DNA from 3 places in the Erythrobacter sp. JB1-4 genome. Region 2 is predicted to be linked to each of the others. Evidence: predicted binding sites of a transcription regulator. Region 2 holds the regulator's gene; each other region holds the start of a gene.
What was found. The regulator LexA, encoded in region 2, represses DNA repair genes until DNA is damaged. The targets are predictions, from matches to a motif close to GTTCCNCNCTTGTTCT.
Positions count from the first base shown of each region.

Region 1: recA (recombinase RecA) is a predicted target of LexA. The motif match lies at 2,641-2,656, and genes of this name have one in related genera.
Region 3: AC0V61_RS12510 (deoxyguanosinetriphosphate triphosphohydrolase) is a predicted target of LexA. The motif match lies at 3,324-3,339, and genes of this name have one in related genera.

Region 1 covers NZ_CP200292.1:44,928-50,067, forward strand. Annotated here, with positions in the region: gene alaS (alanine--tRNA ligase) at 1-1,170, opposite strand, end outside; gene recA (recombinase RecA) at 1,474-2,529, opposite strand; gene AC0V61_RS00230 (response regulator) at 2,688-5,140, opposite strand, start outside.
Region 2 covers NZ_CP200292.1:3,335,754-3,340,893, reverse strand. Annotated here, with positions in the region: partial or broken gene gltX (glutamate--tRNA ligase) at 1-263, opposite strand, end outside; gene AC0V61_RS15670 (ComEC/Rec2 family competence protein) at 196-2,595, shown strand; gene lexA (transcriptional repressor LexA) at 2,634-3,326, opposite strand; gene AC0V61_RS15660 (molybdopterin molybdotransferase MoeA) at 3,558-4,739, opposite strand; gene moaC (cyclic pyranopterin monophosphate synthase MoaC) at 4,745-5,140, opposite strand, start outside.
Region 3 covers NZ_CP200292.1:2,694,047-2,699,186, forward strand. Annotated here, with positions in the region: gene AC0V61_RS12490 (parallel beta-helix domain-containing protein) at 1-212, shown strand, start outside; gene AC0V61_RS12495 (SO2930 family diheme c-type cytochrome) at 212-1,225, shown strand; gene AC0V61_RS12500 (alpha/beta fold hydrolase) at 1,222-2,241, shown strand; gene AC0V61_RS12505 (aspartate/glutamate racemase family protein) at 2,347-3,051, shown strand; gene AC0V61_RS12510 (deoxyguanosinetriphosphate triphosphohydrolase) at 3,380-4,573, shown strand; gene AC0V61_RS12515 (NAD(P)H-binding protein) at 4,566-5,140, shown strand, end outside.

The DNA.
Region 1 (5,140 bases), 3.3 Mb from region 2:
CTTAAACGCAGTCTCACCATCGAGCTCCCCGCCCTCGCCCATATCACCGGTTGCCTCGTCCAAGAGTTTGAGACCCTTGTCGAGCGTCTTGCGGAACTGTGTTTCTTCGCGAAGCAGCACTTCTTCAATCAGCGCTTGCCCACGCCCAAGTTCCGGGTACGCCTGCCCCATTTCGGTCACAAGCGAAGGCACAAGCCGGTGCATCAAAGGTTCGCTTGCGCCAAGAATATGCGCATGGCGCATGGCGCGGCGCATGATGCGGCGCAGCACATAGCCGCGTCCCTCGTTTGAAGGGAGCACACCGTCAGCCATGAGGAATGAAGTCGAGCGCAAGTGGTCTGCAATCACTCTGTGTGAGGCTTGGCTGTCTCCTGTGGCAGCGACACCTGTTAACCCTTCCGATGCCGCAATCAGCGCTTTAAATGTGTCGGTATCGTAATTGTCGTGCTCGCCTTGCATTACCGCAGCAATCCGCTCGAGACCCATGCCAGTATCGATAGAAGGCCTTGGCAGGTCCTTGCGCGTACCGTCTGCCGCCTGATCAAACTGCATGAACACAAGGTTCCAGATCTCGATGAAGCGGTCCCCATCTTCATCCGGGCTTCCAGGAGGCCCTCCGGGAATGTGATCACCATGATCATAGAATATTTCAGAACATGGACCACATGGCCCAGTCTCGCCCATTGACCAGAAGTTGTCATTGGTAGCGATGCGAACAATACGTTCTTCAGGCAACCCGGCAATCTTGCGCCAGAGATCAAACGCCTCGTCATCGGTGTGATAAACGGTCACCAGCAGTTTATCTGCAGGAAGACCCCATTCACGCGTCAAAAGTGTCCAGGCATTCGTGATGGCCTGCTCTTTAAAATAGTCGCCAAACGAGAAGTTGCCGAGCATCTCAAAAAAGGTGTGGTGCCGCGCGGTGTATCCTACATTGTCGAGATCATTGTGTTTGCCCCCGGCCCTTACGCATTTTTGCGATGAGGTTGCGCATGGTCCAGGAGCCGCCTCAAGCCCGGTGAAGACGTTTTTGAAGGGAACCATACCCGCATTCACAAACATCAAGGTCGGATCATTATAAGGAACAAGCGGGGCGCTAGGCACAGTCACGTGGCCTTGCTTTCCAAAGAAATCGAGAAATGAACGTCGGATATCGTTGGTAGAGGTCATGTGAATTTTCGTGCTTCTTATAAGGCCTTCAAAGGTGTTGCGAGGCAGGTAAGCTAAGCGCGAGGCAGCGACAAGCGAAAGCTAACGGCAAATCTTCGATCAGACTGAACATGTGGCGCTTGCACACAGCTTACCCCATCCAAGAAATCCAATGAAAAACCGGCGCAAAGCGTGCCTTCGCTCAAGAGCGAAAGCGCTTTTGCGCCGGTATTCCATGTCTCCGGAGGCGGAAGCAATCTCCCGCGCTTTGTGCCCAAGCTCAACTTTAGAGCATCATGAGCGCCCGCTTGAGGAGCTAACGCCTCAGTCCGCGTCCGGACCGGTCATCATTTCCTCGGCGACCTCATCGGTTTTACCGCGAATGGCGGCTTCCAATTTGTCGCAAACTTCAGGGTTCTCTTTGAGATACAGCTTCGAGTTTTCACGCCCCTGCCCAATCCGTACGCTGTCGTAAGAATACCAGCTTCCCGATTTCTCAACGATGCCGGCCTTCACGCCAAGATCAAGAATCTCACCAATTTTGGAGATGCCTTCCCCATACATGATGTCGAACTCAACCTGCTTAAACGGCGGCGCCACCTTATTCTTGACCACTTTCACACGGGTCGAGTTGCCGATCACTTCATCGCGGTCCTTGATCTGACCGGTACGACGAATATCGAGGCGAACCGAGGCGTAAAACTTAAGCGCATTACCACCAGTCGTTGTCTCAGGGTTACCATACATCACACCGATTTTCATGCGCAGCTGGTTGATGAAGATCACCATGCACTTTGAACGGTTGATGGAGCCGGTCAGCTTGCGCAGCGACTGTGACATGAGGCGCGCTTGAAGGCCGACGTGGCTGTCGCCCATTTCGCCTTCGATCTCTGCGCGGGGCACAAGCGCCGCAACCGAATCGACCACAAGAATATCAATCGCGTTTGAGCGTACCAGAGTATCGGTGATCTCAAGCGCTTGCTCACCAGTATCAGGCTGTGAAACGATAAGCTCGTCAATATCAACGCCCAGCGCCTTTGCATACACAGGGTCCAGCGCGTGCTCTGCGTCAACAAAGGCCGCTGTCCCACCTGCTTTTTGCGCCTCAGCAATAGCATGCAACGCAAGCGTCGTTTTGCCAGAACTTTCCGGCCCATAGACCTCGATCACGCGCCCTTTCGGAAGACCACCAATCCCAAGCGCAATATCAAGCCCAAGGGAACCGGTTGAAATCGATTCGACCTGCATCGCCTCTTTCGAGCCGAGCTTCATCGCCGAACCCTTACCAAAGGCACGGTCAATCTGTTGGAGTGCCGCGTCCAGCGCTTTTTGACGGTCCACGTCTTTATCCTTGTCTACCAGCTTAAGTTGCGTAGCCATCGCATGCACTCCTTCGCTTGCATAGGCCGGATTAATGACTTTTAACCGACCATTGTGGGAAGACACCTTTGCCGCCCCCTGTAGGAGTTCATGTATCCCATTTGTTCTCATAGAACAAGGGGGGAACAAATATTTTTTTCTAAGCGAACATTATAGGTCTATTCAGATTGCGAACCGGCGCGTGTTTCTCGCATGATCGTTGCTACCTTTTCGGTGATAGCGGAGACACTGAAAGGTTTAGGCAAGAAGTGCATATTGGGGACATCAATATCTTTGCGAAGAGCCTCTTCTGCATATCCGGACATGAAGAGAACTGGGATGTCAGGGTGGTCCTTGCGGATTGCACGCACCATCGCGGGGCCGTCCATCCCGGGCATCACGACATCGCTAACAACTATGTCAAAATCGCTATCCTTTTGCATCGCCTCGAGCCCGTCTTCGCCATCGCTGCACGCTGTGATCTGATAGCCCGCGCGCGACAAAGCGCGTTCTGCTACCGCCCGCACCATATCCTCATCTTCTACCAAGAGCACCCTGCCCCCAGCCGACCAATTGGAAGACGGCTCTGCCGAAGCGGGCTTGCGTCGCTGTGGGGCTTCTCCTGCGTGAACCGGGAAATATATCGTGAAGCGTGCGCCCATAGGACGGCCAGAGGCATTCATCACATTATCGGCAAACACAAAGCCGCCTGACTGTTTGACAATGCCGTAGACCGTCGAGAGGCCAAGACCCGTTCCTTTGCCCAATTCTTTCGTAGTAAAGAATGGCTCGAAGAGCTTGGGCAGGACGTCTGCTGGAATGCCGCCTCCATTGTCCTGAACGATCAGAAGGGTGTAATCATCGGAGGGCAAGACCTCGGCGCCAATCTTGATTGCCTCGGTCGATTTGACACTCCTGGTGAGAAGCGAAATCCGGCCCTGCCCTGCCTCTTTGCGGGTGCGTCCGTGGGCGCCGTTCATGTTGATCGCATCCCGCGCATTCACCGCAAGGTTCATAATCACCTGCTCTAATTGCTGCGGGTCAGCACGCACCGGGCCAAGGTTGCGATCATGTTGTACGTAGTAGTCGATCTTCTCACCCAGAAGACGTTTGATAAGCGGTCCCACTTCACTAACCACATCAGGCAGTTGCAATATCTCAGGGCGAAGAGTCTGCTGCCGCGAGAAGGCGAGCAATTGGCGGGTAAGAGACGCGGCACGGTTGGAGTTTGCTCGGATCTGCTGAATGTCGTCATAGTCGCTGTCGCCTGGCGTGTGGCGCAGCAACATAAGATCGCATGTTCCAATTATAGCGGTCAGCACATTGTTAAAGTCGTGCGCGACCCCGCCCGCAAGTTGGCCGACCGCCTGCATCTTCGTTGCCTGCGCAACCTGCCTTTTAAGCTCAGTTTCTTCAGTGCTGTCAGCAATACTGAGCAAAACCGCTGCCTCTCCCAACCCGCGCACACCTGCAAGGCCCATGGAAACAGGCTCATCACGCCGCGAACTGAGGCGCACCGCCATATCGCCGCGGCTAGCAGGCCCCCTACCATAACGGCGCACTGCATCGGAAAGGGGCGCCTTATCTTCGCGTACAACGAGATCTGTAGGGAACGCTGGCAACTCACCTTCGGGCTTTCCAACGGAGCGCAAAAAGGCCTCATTACCGAAAAGGAACCGCCCATCACGGTCTGTCATTGCAAGGCCCAAAGGTAACTGAGCCAAGAGCCCTTCAAGCTGAGCGACACCGGCCTGAGCGGAGCCGTCCCAACCACTTCCAACACCAACCCCGCTATCGACAAGCAGCATTAAGGTGGTGCCGTCTTCAGGAGCTGGAGGTGCGCCCGCAAGGCCCGGCTCACTAAGAGGCACATCAATAAGCGTTTGCGGCGTACCATTGCGGCCCTCGCGCGCAAAGTAAATGCGCTCACGCTCGTCCGCCCGCAAATAGGAAACGAGGGACTGACCTACCAAGGTTGCTTCGCGATCACCAACTGCACGTTCTGCAAAACCAGAGCCAACACTTCGGATTGTGCCGTCAGCACTGGTTATGGCGGCTTCGATCCCCGCTCTGCTTAATAGAGCGCCAAAGGTCCCAGTGAGATCCATCTGCAGGGTTTCATCAGCTGTCGGGATAATTAGGCGTTCAAACCGCCAAATGAGGTGATCTTCCCCTCGCCCGGCACGTGCGGCATTCACAGCCCACTGACGTAATTTGCTATCATCGAACGCCTCGATCAAAGCATCACCATCGCGCCATGCCGTGCGTGCTGCGCGGTTCAGCGCCTCCAAAGCTGGGCGTTCTGCATCTAGCATAGGTGGTGCGTTGTCGGCACCAAAAGCATGGACATAGGCCTTGTTCGCGCAAACCAGGCGATTGGCGCGGTCGGTTATGGCGATCGCCTCGCCAAAATTCGCATCCTTGCTTTCTATAGCGGCCACAGTGACCGACCAATCAGGCGCGGCAACCTCTGCGTTGATCGGTTGTCTATTGATGCGCTCGGCAGCAACAACACCCAACAACAGAACAATCAGCCCACCGATGTAGGCCCCCGTCATAACGACACTTGAGGTTGCAGCGAACAATAGCCCAGCGCTAACAACAAGCGCCGCGCCCAAGCCAATCAAGAGCA
Region 2 (5,140 bases):
TTCGACTGGAAAACCGGCTCCTCGTCATAGTCAAGACCAAGCCAATCCAGACCATCAAGAATGGCATCGATGGCTGCTTGAGTGGACCGCTTTTTGTCGGTGTCCTCAATCCGCAAAAGCGCTTTACCGCCATGGTGACGAGCAAAAAGCCAATTAAACAACGCAGTACGCGCGCCGCCAATATGCAGGAAACCAGTGGGTGACGGTGCAAACCTTGTGACTACCGTTGAACTGTCCAAAGAATTTGACGATTGGGTCGCCATCGATCTAATATCCTCATCCGTTTGGTGCAAAGAAGCGGTGCCTACCCGAGGGGGAAGCGAGCCGATGGCCGATGCGCCGATCATTCCTATGGGAGATGCTCCCGCTGGCGGTGAAACCGAAGCGGGCAGTACCCCTTTCGCGCCTCAAAAGGCTTCGCACGGCCTCTGGCAAAGAGGCGCCGGATTGTCCAGTATTTGGCAGTCTATTGGCGATGGTGCTGAGGAATTTCTCGCAAATGCCGGGTTTGACCGAGCCCCATGGCTCGCCGTCGTGTTTGCCAGCGGAATTCTCACTTGGTTCGCCCTTAAATCGCCTTGGCAATGGGCCAGCGCAATAGGCCTTTGCGTGCTGTTGGCTTTGGCTGCGCTCGCAGCATGGCGAGGGGTCGAGGAACGCGGCCATCTACGCAGTGCAATCATTGCTTGCGCTTTGGTTTTTGCAGCCGGCATGAGCGTCATCTGGCTGCGCTCCGAATTTGTAGGTGCCCAAGCTATCGAGCGGCCAAGCGTTGAGCGGGTACAGGGGTATGTATTGGCACGCGAAGACCAGCCCTCACAGAACCGCATCCGTTTGGTTTTAGCTGTGAGAGACGCCGAGACCGCTCAAAGCCGCAAGATCCGAGTAAACATCCCGCTTGAGACATTAGCCGAGACAGACAAGCGGTTTGGTACAGGTGGCGGCACAAGCACGCTTGTCGAGGGAGCCGTCGTGCGTATGCGGGTGCGCCTGATGCCGCCTGCTAGCCCTATGTTGCCGGGCGCGTATGACTTTGCGCGCGCTGCGTGGTTCAAAGGGCTTGCGGCATCGGGGAGTGTGGTTGGGCCTGTGGACGTCATTCGACAGGGCGAAAGCGGCGGCTTTATTGCTCAGATGCAGCGAGCCTTGTCGGCCCATGTAAGGGGCAAAGTGGACGGGTCCGCCGGGACCATTGCTGCGGCTTTTGCAAGCGGAGACAGGGGGGCGATTGGAGAAATTGACAGAGCTGCCATGCGCGATGCAGGTCTTACCCACTTGCTTGCGATTAGCGGATTGCACGTCACCGCCGTGATCGGGGCGGCCTATCTTGTGGCGGTCAAATTGCTCGCTTTGTTTCCCTCCCTTGCCCTGCGTGTGAGATTGCCGGTGATTGCAGCCGGTGTGGGGGCAATTGCTGGCATTGGCTACACACTTCTGACCGGGGCGCAGGTCCCTACGGTGCGCGCGTGTGCTGCTGCCATGCTTGTGCTGGTTGCTCTTGCAAGCGGGCGCGATGCCTTGAGTTTGCGGATGGTGGCGGTTGCCGCCGTTTTCGTACTGCTTCTTTGGCCCGAGAGTGTCGTCGGGCCCAGCTTCCAAATGAGCTTTTCCGCCGTTCTTGCCATCGTCGCCTTGCATTCGAGCGCGCCTGTGAGAGCCTTCCTTGCGCCGCGTGAGGAGAGCAGCTTTGCGCGCTTTGGTAGGGGCACGGCGATGCTGTTCCTAACAGGCTTGGTAATTGAAATCGCTCTCATGCCCATTGTCCTATTCCATTTTCACCGCGCTGGGCTTTACGGAGCCTTTGCAAATGTCATCGCGATCCCGCTTGTCACCTTTGTCTCGATGCCACTCATCGCGCTGGGTTTGATCTTTGATATCGTAGGGCTTGGCGCGCCATTTTGGTGGCTAACAGAAAAGTCGCTCAATCTGCTTCTTGGTATTGCCCACTTCACATCTGCGCAGCCCGGAGCGGTTAAGCTCATGCCGCAGATGAGCGGTGCCACTATCGCTTTGTTTACCGCGGGCGGGCTTTGGCTTGCCTTATGGTCTGGTCGAGCGCGGCTCTGGGGTTTTATGCCCGCTGCGATTGCGACGGCGTTGCTTGTTATGACGCCTATACCTGATGTCCTTATCGGTAGGGAGGGGCGCCATGTGGGCATCACCATGCTCGGCCAAGATGGGGAGCGCAGGCTTTTGTCCCTGCGCGACAGCCGCTCTTCATATTCTCGCGACAATCTCCTTGAACTTTCAAGTGTTACTTCCGAACCCATTCCTCTTGCGCAGTGGGACGGCGCGCGATGCTCTCCTGAATTTTGCACCATTGTCCTCCAGCGTGGGGGCAGGGACTGGTCCCTTCTTATGGCCCGCAACCGCGAGCTCATCGAAGAGCGTTCGCTTGCGGCAGCTTGTGAGCAGTCGGACATAGTTGTGGCTGATCGGTTTCTGCCACGCTCGTGCCAGCCCAAATGGCTCAAAGCCGATCGCCGCCTGCTTGAGCAGACCGGTGGCCTTTCCATCAACCTTGCCGATCAAACCATCACCAGCGTCAGCAAGACACAAGGTGAGCATGGCTGGTGGAAAGCCGGGCGCGAGTGATTAAACTCCCGCCCAGCATATCACCGCACTGATCGCGGTCAGTGGTAACGCCGCAATAGCCCGGCAAGCTTACCTTGGACTTCGACCTCTTCTGGACCATAGACTTGAGGGTCATACGTCGCATTGGCCGGATCAAGGCGAACTAAGCCGCCATCCTTATGGAGATATTTGAGAGTTGCCTCTTCGCCTTTCACAAGCGCCACCACAATTTCGCCATCGCGCGCGGTGTTCGTGCGCCGGACCAGTGCAAAGTCACCATCAAAGATGCCGGCCTCGATCATCGAATCGCCCGATACCTCCAGCGCGTAATGCTCCCCCGGTCCGAGCAATGCTGCGGGGACAGGAAGCGAGCTTTGTCCTTCTAGCGCCTCAATCGGTGCGCCTGCTGCGATCCGCCCATGCAGTGGGATTTCGATCACATCGTTTGCAGGTTCGGGCGCTCTTGGCGCAGAAGCATTCGCCGCAACGGTATCATTCGCCGCCGAAGCAAGAGCAGGACGCGCATTAGGTGTTGCATCCTCAGGGTTCTTGATAACTTCAAGCGCGCGGGCCCTGTTGGGAAGACGCCGAATAAAGCCGCGTTCCTCAAGCGCAGAGATCAGGCGGTGCACGCCTGACTTACTCTTAAGATCAAGCGCTTCTTTCATTTCTTCAAAACTGGGTGACACGCCTGTTTCTTCCAGGCGTTGCTGAATGAAACGGATCAATTCATGTTGCTTTGCCGTAAGCATGGGCAAACTCCATCAGCCGCACTCTTCGCGAAAGGACGCAACGTTGCGCATCCCAAACGCAGTGCCAAGATCGCGCGCTCCCAAGAAGCACCCTATGCGCAAAAGCAGAACAGGTGCGATACAGAACGCTAACCGTTCGACCCTTATGGTGAACGAATGCGGAACGAATAGGCAACTTCTGTTCGCAAGTCAACACGCCGATTTCCACAAGGCTGGCAGAAAACCGCCATTTCAAAGGCAATAGACTTCCACCTTGTCACCCGTTTGGGCAGCCGGCGAATGGGGTGGGCGGCTGATGAGGCAATTGGCCACGGCGAGCGCCCCTAAAGCGCTTGAGTCTTGTGAAGATGCAAGCTGTGCGATTCCCTCTGATAGGATGCCGCGTAAGAACTCATGACGTGGCCCGGTGGCAGGGATGGCCTCGCCTGCGGTCATCTGTACAGTTTCAAAGAGCGGGTTAGGCGCACCAAGGCACTTGCGCACCAATGGCAACGCAAAGAGAAAAGCAGTCACAAAGCTTGAGACCGGGTTGCCGGGAAGACCAAGGATGACTTGACGCCCCGCTTGGGTCTGGCGCGTCGCCACCATCAACGGCTTGCCCGGCTTGATCGCAACCTTCCAAAAATCGATCTCAGCGCCCCATTCACGCAGAGCGTCCTGCACAAGGTCATGGTCGCCAACAGATGCCCCGCCTGAGGTTATGAGGATATCATGCTTTTCGGCCTGACTCAGCGCTTCTGCCAACCGGGCGCGGTCATCGGGGACGGGACCGAGACGGTCTGTGGCGCCTACATAAGGGTGCAGCATCGCGGCCAACATCGACCCATTGCTAGCCGGGATCTGGTGGAGTGCGCAGGGCTGTCCAGCCTCGACCAACTCGTCCCCGCTATCAAGGATCGCGACCGAGGGCGGGGACACCACATCAAGCGTGCTGACCCCAGCGGAGATCGCTAAGGCAAGGGCCGCGGGCGTTGCCGCGCTGCCTTTGGGAAGCACAAGCTGACCGTCCTCAAAGTCGAAGCCTTTGCGCCGTACATGTTGGCCGGTCTGAGGTAGGTGGATGGGCTTGACCACCTCACCTTCTACCTCTGCATTCTCTTGGATGAGCACGGCCTTAGCGCCTTCGGGCATATGGGCGCCCGTTGATATGCGCGTACATTGTCCAGGCAATAGCGCCCCTGCAAACGGCGTCCCGGCTTTGCTTTCGCCTACCTTTTGCCATGGTCCAGCGCCGCTGATGGCATAACCGTCCATCGCTGACAGGTCGCATGGTGGCTGAGTGCGGGCGGCGTAGTGATCGCTGGCAAGCCATTGGTTCGAACAGAGGGTAACGTCGTTGATCGCAACGCGCGATGACCGCGATTGAGGTGTGAGTGCGAGGAGCCTTTCCTGTGCCTCTTGCAGCGAGAGCATTGCGCTCACAGCGCGTCCGCCTTCCATGTGCCCGACTTGCCGCCGCGCTTCTCGATCAAGCGTACCTCGCCAATCACCATGCCTTTGTCGATCGCCTTGGCCATGTCGTAGATGGTGAGGAGGGCAGTGGAGACCGCAACCATAGCCTCCATCTCAACCCCGGTTTTGCCGGTGAGAGAGGCGCTTGCTGTTGCGCGGATGGCGCATTCGTCAAAGGTGAAGTCGACCGTCACCGCCTCAAGACCGAGCGGGTGGCACAATGGGATAAGATCGCCTGTGCGCTTGGCCGCCATGATGCCAGCGATGCGTGCTGTGCCCAGGACATCGCCTTTTGGCGCGTCGCCTTCGTGGATCGCCTTGAGTGCCTCTTCGGACATGCTGATCAAGCCGCTGGCGATGGC
Region 3 (5,140 bases), 640 kb from region 2:
CGGCCTTTGGCGGGGCCCTGCCCCCGGTTTTGTGGGACGGGCAGGGCAGCCTTACTGCCGTCGAGGGTACAAGCGGATGGTCGCTGAATCTCACGGAGCAGGGCAAGGGACTGGCAGATGCGAACCCATCGCCTTTGAACGTGCCAGCGCCGACAAGCGAGTTCGACCGCACCGGCATCGGCGCGCCTGCTGAACTGGACGCGCGCATCTAGTGCGGGGGCTTGGACTGTTCCTGACAGCTTTGGCGGCTCTTGGCCTGTCCGTGGCAGGACAGTCGAAGGGTATTCCCAAGCCAATGGTCAATGACGAAGTGGTGCTGGGCAAAGGGCTACCGCGCACCCTTGGCGAATTTGGCTTCTTTCAAGATTATGGCGCGCGCGAGCCTTCAGACCGCGTAACGGCGTACGAGCTCAACACGGCCCTTTGGTCCGATGGAGCGGATAAGCTGCGATATATCTACCTGCCAGAGGGCGTTAATCTCGAGGGCGATGGAGAGGGGCTGCTGCAATTTCCCGTCGGCAGCGCCATCATCAAGACTTTCGCTTTCGGAGAGGGCAAGGAGCAGCGGTTTATCGAAACCCGCGTGTTGCTTCACCGCGCGGATGGGTGGTTGGCGCTCCCCTATCGCTGGAACGAAGGGCAGACCGAGGCGAAACTGGCGCTCGCTGGTGGCCGTATTGCGATTACTACGCCTTCGGGTGAAGAAATCAGCTATCGCATACCGAACAAGAACCAGTGCAAGGCATGTCATTCTGTAGATGGCGAAGTCATCCCCATCGGTCCCAAAGCGCGCAATTTGTCAGCTGAGTGGCTCGGCAAAATGCATGATGGCGAAATGCTCGACCAAGTGCCCGAAGGCGCTGATACGCTTCCCTTGTGGAGCAACACCAGCGCTAGCACAGACAAACGCGCCCGCGCTTACCTCGATGTGAACTGCGCGCATTGCCACAAGCCCGGCGGCGGCGCGTCCAACTCAGGCCTAGACCTCAGCTGGGAGCAAACAGACAGCTTTGCGATTGGCGTTAAAAAGCCGCCTGTTGCAGCAGGGCGCGGGGCGGGTGGCTTCCTTGTCTCTATCGACCCCGGAGCACCGGAGAAGTCGATCCTTGTGCACCGCATGAATTCGAATGAGCCCGGCGTTGCCATGCCCGAACTGGGCCGCTCTACAATCGATAAAGAAGCGGTCGAACTGATGCGCCAATGGATCAGTGAGATGCCTCAATGAAATGGGCGGTCCGTGTAGTCTTTGCGGTGCTCGCACTGCTCGTCGTCGCATTTTTCGTGTTTCGCGTGCCCGACACCGATCCCGATATGATGCGAGCACGGTGGGGCGGGGAGCCATCTCAATTTGTCGCAATCGGCGATGGCGTCACTATCCACCTTCGTGACGAGGGAAGCGGGGAGGGACCACCGATAATTCTCCTCCACGGCTCAAACGCGGACCTCCACACATGGGAGCCTTGGGTGGATGGTCTCAAAGACACTCGCCGGGTTATCCGCTTTGATCAAGTCGGCCATGGCCTCACCGGGCCAGACCCTGCGGGCGACTACAGCCGCGCGAATTACGCACATGATGTGATCGAAGTCGCCGATGCGCTTGAGATTGATATGTTCATCCTTGGCGGCAATTCCATGGGCGGAAAGCACGCTCTTGCGGTCGCCAGCCTTTATCCTGACCGCGTCTCCGGCCTGATCCTTGTTGATGCTGGCGGTGCCCCTCGCGATGAGGTTGAGGCGATGATGGACCCCGCCGTCGAAGAAGCAGATGACGGCGGCAATATCGGCTTTGCCATTGCGCGCATGCCCGGTGTGAACTTGATTGCAGAGCATATAACGCCGCGGTCACTCATTAAGCAGAGCCTTGAAGAGAGCGTTTCCAACAAGGCTATCGTGACTGAAGAGGCGGTTGATCGTTATTGGCAATTGCTGCGATATCCGGGTAACCGTGGGGCCACGATGGCGCGTTTCTCGACCGAGTATGCGCCGCTTACAGCGCAAGAAATTAGCGCGATAACCGTGCCATCTTTGATCTTATGGGGTGATGAAGATCGGCTAATCCCGGTCGAAGCGGGGGAATGGCTCGATCAGGCGCTGCCAGACAGCGAGCTTAAGGTTTATCCGCAAATCGGTCACCTGCCTCACGAAGAAGCGGTTGATGCCACTTTGGCTGATCTGAAGGCGTGGCTTGAAGTCCTTGAAACAGGGTCCGCTGAGGCTTCAGGTCAACAGCAGTCACCTTAATTTTCTGCCCCTTTACCACCTGCTATGGACGCAGGCGCGTAACGCTGTCACCATCTTTCGCGCGTCTGAAGTTTTTGGGCAAACAAGATTCGAGGGACACGTCTGTTGCGAAAATTGGGAATGATCGGGGGAATGAGCTGGGTCTCTACCCGTATCTATTATGATCGGATCAACCGCATAGTTCAGCGCCGCGCTGCACCTATGGCCTCAGCGCCGCTCCTCATCGAAAGTCTCGATTTTGCACAACTCTACGCTCTTCGCGATGACAAGGAGTGGGAGGGCGCTGCGCAAATCCTCTCCGAAAGCGCAAAACGGCTTGAGGGCGCAGGGGCACAGGCGCTGATCATCAATGCCAATTCCATGCACAAGGTCTATGATGAGGTTGCAGGCGCAGTTGATGTGCCGGTCATCCATATCGCGGATTGCGTTGGCAAGGCTCTGAAGGCTGCAGGGTGCAAAAGTGCCGCGATCCTTGGCACCCGCAATGTCATGACCGAGAGCTTCTATCGCAAGCGCCTTGTCGCTCAGGGGATCGATCTACTTCCACCCAATATGACCAATGTCGAAATCATGGATCGCATTATCTATGACGAATTGATGGTCGGCAAAGTCACCCGCGATGCCCAGCGTCAGATGAAGACAATCATTACAAATAAGTCACAGGACGGCGCAGAGGCCGTTGTCCTTGCTTGTACCGAGTTTGATCTGGTTGTGGATGTTGATGCCAATGTCTTGCCTGTTTTCGATTCCACGCGAATTCACTGTGAAGCTGCCGCCGATTGGATCCTTGAACAGGAAGCGGTGAATTAGAACTCGGCTGACCTCTTATCAGGGGCGCTTCGTCGCATAGCATCCAAGGTTGGGGTGTAAGTTCTCCTCTGTCGATTTACGTGAGCGTCAATGCTTGTCACTAAAAAGTAACAGACAAGCGTGGGTCTTCGGGTCGCGCCGATGACCCGAGAGCTAAAATGCTCTTGGGGCCGCTTACCACCCCCCATTGCACCCGGTAGGCGGTCCCATTTTTTCACACCATCTAACACGATTTGGGACGCACGGCGTGCTGTCCACGGTAAAGGGTATGGGTTGCCCTTCTGTTCCCGTTGAGACCTGGCAAACGCTCACCTAAGCCTATCTTAGCATGTCTACTAGAGCGCCCTTCGCAGCCGATCCTTTTGCCCATGGCGGCCGCGAGTTTGACGCTTCGCCATCAATTCATAAAGGTGCCTCGAACAGACCTGGTGAGAGGCGCGGGCCACGCACTGATTTTCAACGCGACCGTGACCGCATCATCCATTCGATGAGCTTTCGTAGGCTGAAATCGAAAACACAGGTTTTTATCGCGCCAGACGGCGATCACTATCGCACGCGGCTAACGCACACGATTGAGGTTGCGCAGATTGGCCGTGTTCTGGCCCGTGCTTTGGGCGTGGATGAAGATCTAACCGAAGCTCTTTGTCTGGCTCATGATTTGGGCCATCCCCCCTTCGGCCATGCAGGCGAAGACGCGTTATCAGAGGCGATGGAGGCCCATGGCGGTTTTTGCCATAATGCTCAAACCTTGCGCACTGTCATGCGGCTTGAAAACCCTTATCCAACACATGACGGGTTGAACCTCACTTGGGATCTCCTCGAAGGGCTAGCCAAGCACAATGGCCCGGTCTCAAAACCCGGCTGGGCCTTGACCAAATTGGACGAGGCATTCCCACTTAAACTTGGCTCTTGGCCATCTGTGGAGGCTCAAATTGCGGCGGTGGCGGACGACATTGCCTATGACAATCATGACATTGACGATGGGCTTCGCGCTGGGTTTTTGACGCTTGATGATTTGATGGGACTCGAATTCCTCGCAGACCAGTGGCGCTTGGTCGAAAAACGCTTTCCACGTGCACCTCGTGAACGGCTTTTGCGTGAATTGATACGTGATCAGATCGGGGTGATGGTAAACGATGTACTTGAGCACACCAGCGCCCTAACCAAAGGCTTTGAAAGCGTTTCAGACATCCGTGCGAGCGGCAAGCAACTTGCCGGTTTCTCACCCGCGATGGCAAAGCAAGAGCGCGAATTGAAATCGTTTATGTATGACAAACTGTATTATCATCCTGAGCAAGTTTGCGCCGCTGCACATGCGCGCGACGTTATTGTGAAGTTGTTCGATGCCTATTCCAATGACCCTGATCTAATGCCGTCGCAATGGCGCAATCGCTTGCCGACGGAAGAACCTGCTCGATCACGAAGCATCGCCGATTTTATCGCAGGGATGAGCGATCGCTTTGCAATGACAGAATGCGCTAGGCTCCACGGCGAAGTGCCAGAAGGGCTGATCAATGTCTGATATCGGTGGCGGAGCACACACGCCCGTTCGGGTCGGCCTTGTCGGGGCAACGGGCCTAATTGGCCGCCGCTTGATCGAAATTTCAAGTGCTGGTGAAGATATGCGTATGGTTGGCATTGCCCGGCGCGAACCGCAGCTGCCCAAAGGCGCTAAGGTTGAGATGTTTGTAGCGGACGCTGATAAATGGGGCGAGATCCTCGAGGCTGTCCGCCCGCGCGCTCTTATCTGCGCACTTGGCACCACTTGGCGTAAAGCCGGACGCGATGAAGCGTCGTTTCGCGCGGTCGATTATGAGCTGATCCTGGCAACAGCAAAGGCGGCGCATAAGGCTGGAGTGTCCAATTTTATCATGATCAGTTCGTCAGGTGCAAACCCGCGTGCCAAGAGCTTCTACATGCGGACCAAAGGCGAAACCGAGGAGGCGGTGTCCAAATTGGGGTTGAACCGGGTGGATATCCTTCGCCCCGGCCTTTTGAAAGGAGCGCGCCAAGACGACCTTCGCCCGCTGGAGGCCATTGGGCAAGTGGTCAGCCCAGTGCTTGATCCGCTGCTGCCAGAAAAGTGGCA